DNA from 2 places in the Dorea sp. Marseille-P4042 genome. Region 1 is predicted to be linked to the other one. Evidence: riboswitches for the same ligand, from Rfam matches in the RefSeq annotation. Region 1 holds a riboswitch; the other holds the start of a gene.
What was found. A riboswitch is a leader RNA that binds a small molecule or an ion and turns the genes downstream of it on or off. The one in region 1 is predicted to bind cobalamin.

Region 1 (3,424 bases):
GTAGAGGCATTTATCTATGCGGCAAGAAAATACGGTCGTGGTGCGCAGTTAGGAAAGCTTCCGAAAGGTATTCTGGAAGATTAAAATATGTAATTTGTGCAAATGAAGCGACAAAAATGATATTTTGAGGCAAAAAAGGGACACCGTGTTTCGCAGTTGGGGACGTAGTATTTTGAAAGTTTGCTACGTCCCCAACTAATCAAAAAATGCATAATTTTCCACATGAACTTGCAAAAAACTGGTTGATGAATCAGAATAAGGTATGATATAATTTTATATCAGAGAAAAGGCATTGTCTTATGACAGTGCTTTTTTGGGGTAAAATATAACGGGGAAATGAAATCAAGTAAAGAGAGGTTAAAATCATGAAACAAAAGAAAAAAATGTCTTTGGCAATGCAGATTTTTATCGCATTGGTTCTTGCAATTGTAGTAGGACTTCTGATGCAGAGTCATGCAGAATTTGCAGAGAGTTACATTAAGCCGTTTGGAACAATTTTTCTGAACCTTGTAAAGTTCATCGTAGTTCCAATCGTATTATTCTCCATTATGTGTGGGATTATCTCCATGCAGGATATTAAAAAAGTGGGAGCAATTGGTTTAAAGACCGTTGTATACTATATGTGTACAACCGCATTTGCAATCACATTTGGATTGATTGGAGGAAATCTGTTCAAAGGAATGTTCCCGGTCGTTGCAACAACAGACTTGACTTATGAAGCAACAGAGTCGGTATCATTTATGGATACAATTGTGAATATTTTCCCATCCAATTTTATTGCACCGATGTCTGAGTCCAATATGCTTCAGGTAATTGTGATGTCAGTATTGTTCGGATTTGCGATTATTCTGATTGGACCGGAGAAAAATCCACGTTTGATCCAGGGGTGTAATGATCTGAATGATATGTTTATGAAATGTATGGAGATGATCTTAAGATTATCTCCAATCGGAGTATTCTGTCTGTTGTGCCCGGTTATTGCAGTAAATGGTCCGATGATCATCGGTTCACTGGCAATGGTGCTCTTAGCAGCGTATGTCTGCTACATTATACATGCAGTTGTTGTATATTCATTAGCAGTAAAGACAATGGGCGGTATGAGTCCGATCGCATTCTTTAAAGGAATGCTTCCGGCAATGATGTTTGCATTTTCCAGTGCTTCTTCCGTAGGAACACTTCCAATCAATATGGAGTGTGTAGAGAACATGGGAGCATCAAAAGAAGTGACTTCATTTGTGCTTCCGCTTGGAGCAACAATTAACATGGATGGAACTGCAATTTATCAGGGAGTATGTGCAATCTTTATCGCGTCCTGTTATGGAATCAACCTGACACTTCCACAGATGCTGACGATTATTCTGACAGCAACACTGGCATCTATCGGAACAGCAGGTGTGCCGGGATCTGGAATGGTTATGCTGGCAATGGTACTTACATCTGTAGGACTTCCAGTAGATGGAATCGCTCTTGTAGCCGGAGTGGATCGTATCTTTGATATGGGACGTACAACAGTAAACATCACAGGTGATGCAAGCTGCTGCATGGTTGTCACAAATCTTGAGAAAAAGAAAGCATTAAGAAAAAAATAAGTATGTAGTTTCGCAAGTAGGAATGTAGAGCCATTCTTAATGATGTACACTTGGTTTTTATGAGTTTATTCTTTTTAGGAATTCCATGAAGACTGAGTGTATTTTATTTGGAAAAACGATAATTGGGTAGATATATCAATATTATTTATTTGAAATAAGCGTGCTTAATAATTATACTGGATGCAGAAGACTATATTAGTGATGGATTTGACATTTAAAAGGGAATCTGGTGAGAATCCAGGGCAGCCTATTCTACTGTAAGATGGACGAAGCTTCAACGGAGTCACTGGTATTTATATCTGCAACAGAACAGCAGTAATATAAGCCGGGAAGAGGAAAGCAGAGGATGAAATCAAGCCAGGAAACCTGCTATATAGGAATTGGGATTTTCGGTAGGGAAAAGAACAGACACTTCGTTTTATTTTCCCTGCCTTTTTTAGTGGAAAAATATTTCATACTGATCGTTCATGACAGTGATAGAAGTTATAGTGTATAAAATCCAGGGAGAATATTGAGAAACTTATTGTTTGCATGTATAATACGAGGAGGAGATTTATGCACGAATTAGACCAGATGACACCGAATCAAAGACTGAATGCTTTTATGACAGGACAATCGATGGATCGAATGCTTGCAATGCCGGTCATAGTATCTATGTCAGGCGATGTATGTGGGATGACTCATCGCGAGAAAAGAAGCTCACCGGAGAATGAGGCAAAGTGTCAGATTGAAGCGTACAAAAGATTTGGTAATGACCTTGCAGTCATTGAATACGGGCTTCACATGGTAGGAGTTGGGCTTGGGGGAACGACCAATGATCCGGAGATTCAGACACCTGCAATCGCAACGTATCCGCTTGAAAGTTTGGATGATATTGACAAGCTGGATCCGGAACGTCTGAAGATTGTCTTATCGATATTTATAAAGAGTTCATTCAAGAAGGGGTATTGATCCTACAATGTGATCCACTCGCTTCTGGCACAATCTTGAGAAAGAGTCAGTATCAGGAGTTTGTGCTTCCGTATGCAAAAAAAGTAAATCAGGCAATTCATAATGCAGGAGGAATGGTCTGCTATCATATATGTGGGGATACGACCAAAACAATTGATGACATGGCAGATGCAGGAAGTGATATGATCAGTGTGGACAATGTCGTTGATTTGGAGCATGTAAAAAATACAGCAGGGCAGAAGATGCCGATTCTTGGAAATGTGGCACCGGTCGACTATTTTATTCAGGGAACAAAGGAAGAAATGGATGCAGCTGTAAAGAGGTGTTTGCAGAAAGCATGGGATTCACCGAATGGTTATATTCTTGCCTCTGGATGTGATCTTTCCGGTCAGGTAAAATTGGAGAATATTGAAGCGTTTATGAATGCAGCAAGAAAGTATGGGAAATGGCCATTAGATCCTAAGAACTTTGAGTAAAATGTGTCGGAAAGATAATCTGCCAAATTTGAATAAAAAGATATAAAATCAGAAAACTAATCTGATGGAGGTAGATAAAAAGGACATGGTTGTTCAGATCATATCTGGATTTCGGGGATCCGGAAAAACAACATTCTTAAATCAATGGATAGAACAGGTAAAGGGAAAGACTGCGGTAATTCAAAATGATTTTGGTGCACAGGCAGTTGACCGGGAAAATGCAGAAGGCAGCTTGATCTATGAAGAAATCGGTGAGGGCTGTATTTGCTGTGGGATGGCACTTGAGTTTGAAGAAAAGATGCGCCGGATTGCCATGGAAGATTGCCCGGACAGAATTTTTATAGAAGCATCTGGATTTGGAAAACTGTCCGATGTCGTGAAAGTATGTACGCAGCTAAAAGAGAAGGA
Region 2 (3,424 bases), on a different contig from region 1:
TCTGACGGATCAATCAGATCTGCCCCGTCTTTCTGTGCATCTTCTGCTGAGCCTAAGAATAACTGTACGATATTTTTAGAATTCAATGTAATATGTACTGTCATCTTACCATCTTTAACAGTCAGCGTTGCTTTTCCGTCATTATAGTCCGGATTCTCGTGGAACATACCGCTGTCTGTATTAAAATCTACCTTATAAGTTCCATCTTCCAGCTCAGGCTCCTTCGCATCTTTGCTGTCAGTCTTTGCTTCTGACGCATCATCTTTGGAAGCTTCTGTTTTTGTGTCATCTTTCTTATCCGTATTACTTCCGCATCCGGCAAGCATTGTCATTGCCATACTGGCGGAAAGTAATAAAACTAATAATTTCTTTTTTAACATGTCCATTCTCTCTTTTCTAATTATTTTTCTTTATAATTGTACTCTGAAAATCTGACCTGTCAACTATTTAGCTTCAATTGCAGCTTTTGTATGTGCTACATAAATCTGCTGAATTGCATCAATCTCTCCAAGGCCTGCAATCTGTGATTCTACACTGTCAAATGCTTTTGACGCTTCAAACTGGCTCTTCCAGGAATCATCATCGTCTCCTGCCATATCATTGTTCGCATGATCTCCTGCAACAACCATCAGTGGACGAAGGATTACTTTCTTATATCCGGCCTCTTTGATTTTCTCAATGACTGCCTGACACTCTGTATCTTCCGGCTCACCTTCTACAGTTCCGATAAATACATTCTTATATCCAAGCTGCTCCATCTGTGTCTGCATCTGATCATAACTTACATTTGCAACGTGTGAAGTTCCATGTCCCATGAATACAAATGCGGTTCCATCTTCGGCTGCTGCATCAATGCTGTCATAGTGTGCTGTCTTAACTGCTTCGTCTGTGATTGCTTTTGCAACTGCTTCTTTGTCTGCATTGATAACTGTTGTATCTGCTCCAACTTCGCCGAGAAGCGGCTCAGCAATCTTTACAGATTCAAATTTATCTTTATATTTTTCCACTGTCTCTGATAACTCATCATACTCTGCACCATGCATCAGATGTGTTGGCTGAACAACAAGGTTTTTAACTCCATTGTCTACTGCACGCTCTAGTGCCTGCTCCATGTTGTCGATCTTCTCATCATCACGGGCCTGTACATGATTGATGATGATCTGAGCTGTAAATGCTCTTCTTACTGACCAGTCTGGATTAGCAGCCTGAAGTGCTTTCTCAATTCCACCGATGTCTTTTGCGCGGCTGTCATTGAATGATGTACCAAAACTTACAACGAGAAGTTCATTTTCACCAATCTCGTCCTGATTTAACGGATCATCTTTCGAAGCGTCACCTGTATCTCTTCCGAAGTAATCAGGATCTGCGTTTTCACCTTCTACTAATTCTTTTTGGGCATCTGTTAATGCGTCCCATGCTTCCTTAGCTTCTTTGCACTGTTTATCTGTCTTGTCAGTTCTCTCCTGAACATAGATATCATCAATCAGTTTTGCCACCTTATCTGCTGCCACCTGATCGCTGTCCTCCTTCGTATCCTCTGTCTTTGCATCACTCTTTGCGTCAGAACTTCCTGAATTTCCTCCACATCCTGCAAGCAGAGACATACTCATAGCTGCAGTAAGTAATACGACTACCAATTTTTTCTTCATCTTTCCATCCTCCATTTTTTTCTAAGATACAAAATAATTTTTCCGGAGGTTTCTTATTATATAGAAATTCATATAATAAAAAATCCCTGCCATTAAAAAATGAACAGAGAGTACGCAAAACAAACTATTGACGAAATGATCTTCCTTCCGTCAAATAGCCTTTCTATGTATTTCGTACTGCCAGTTCCTCGTGGCCTGAACAAATATGTTCCTGTACTGTGAAAGGCAGGTATCCCGGCTTATTGCTCAGGCGCTCTAAAATCAGCCTTCCCGGTCTCCCAGTGGCATGTAGGATTCAAAGCTCGCAAAATACGGTGACGAGTTCGTACAGGATTCACACCTGTTTCCCTTTTCACCAGCCAGATAAATAACTTTTTATAATATCTTTCTCTGACTGACACCTCACACATTTTTTATTCTTTTGTATCTTTAGCTATTACTTTTACAATCTAACACATCTGATAATTACTGTCAATACATCAGCCTGTCAGACTGTATTCCATATTGGTTTCTCACTTCCATTACGGTCGGGATAAAATCCGGTCGATTTCTCTGGAAGCCTCACTCTTTGTCAGTGTATGTATGTCCATTTCCATAGAAATATTCTTCTGTTGCATAAGCCTTGTGAGAAATGCGATCTGTTTTGCGGTTATCGGTTCTTTTTTCTTCACTTTATATGCCAAGGGCTGTGGTTTAAAAACCTTCGGTTCCTTTTCCTCATAAAAATGCGCCATAGACTGATATAGTTTTGCGGTTGCCAGAGCATCATGATATGCCCGGTGCGCCGCCGCATTTTCGATATGATAGTATTCGCAGAGTGCGCCAAGCTTTCTGGATGGAAGGTCTGCGTGAACAACTTTGGCAATCTTAAGTGTATCAATTCCCATATGATCATAGGTGTAACCAAGTTCTTTTGCTTTTGTCTTCACAAAGCTGAAGTCGAACTGCACATTATGTCCGATCAGCGTATCCTGTTCGCAGAATTCAAGGAACTCCGGCAATACTTCGCCGCAGTTCCCTGCTCCTTCTACCATATCATTTGTAATTCCGGTCAGTTGCGTAATCATCGGAGGTATCCCGGCCTCCGGTTCGATAAAACGAATAAAACGATCAACAACTTTTCCTTCCCGTACTTTCAATGCACCAATCTCAATAATCTCATTGTGCTCCGGGCTAAGTCCAGTCGTCTCTATATCAAATGCAACATATGATTTTAACATCTTACTTGTCCGTCTCTTTCTCGTCCATTGCTCTTACTTTGTCATTTGCATACAATACGCCGCGCATACAGCCATTGCCTTTCACATCTGGATACCCCTCCTCATTATAACAGACTGTGATCACACAGCCATTGCGACAACCAGTACAAGTAAATTTCAAATCTGACATTTTCTCTTCCTCCCTCGCGCCTTTGCGGACTGATGCATGATTCATTTTTTCGCTACCCACGGATTTTTGTGCTATGCACTTCTTCAATCCTTAATATTATTAGTATAACATTTTGTTCATTTCTTAACAATGTACATATCTACCCATTTTGTCCATATTTACAAATTATTTTTCGTATTTTTATCTAAAATAGACAATGATTTTTCTTATTTTTAATATTATACTGTACTTTAGATAAAAAGGTTAATTATTTTAAAAGGAGAGGTAATCATGAACGAAGTATTAAATAACATTTATACTCGAAGATCTATTCGTAAATTCAAAGAGCAGGACGTTCCAAAGGATCTCGTAGATGAGATTGTCAAAGCAGGAACTTACGCTCCAAG

Region 2: another riboswitch for cobalamin. It lies ahead of C7E02_RS13635 (sirohydrochlorin cobaltochelatase); the one in region 1 lies ahead of C7E02_RS20175 (uroporphyrinogen decarboxylase family protein).

The regions. Positions count from the first base shown of each region.
Region 1 is NZ_OLMI01000001.1:1,020,350-1,023,773, reverse strand. Features, by position in the region: gene C7E02_RS05150 (uroporphyrinogen decarboxylase family protein) at 1-84, shown strand, start outside; gene C7E02_RS05145 (dicarboxylate/amino acid:cation symporter) at 366-1,589, shown strand; cobalamin riboswitch at 1,768-1,977, shown strand; gene C7E02_RS20175 (uroporphyrinogen decarboxylase family protein) at 2,145-2,540, shown strand; gene C7E02_RS20170 (uroporphyrinogen decarboxylase family protein) at 2,537-3,016, shown strand; gene C7E02_RS05135 (leucine-rich repeat protein) at 3,081-3,424, shown strand, end outside.
Region 2 is NZ_OLMI01000003.1:44,481-47,904, forward strand. Features, by position in the region: gene C7E02_RS13630 (hypothetical protein) at 1-380, opposite strand, end outside; gene C7E02_RS13635 (sirohydrochlorin cobaltochelatase) at 444-1,649, opposite strand; cobalamin riboswitch at 1,857-2,069, opposite strand; gene C7E02_RS13640 (3'-5' exonuclease) at 2,171-2,869, opposite strand; gene C7E02_RS19230 (hypothetical protein) at 2,871-3,038, opposite strand; gene C7E02_RS13645 (nitroreductase family protein) at 3,309-3,424, shown strand, end outside.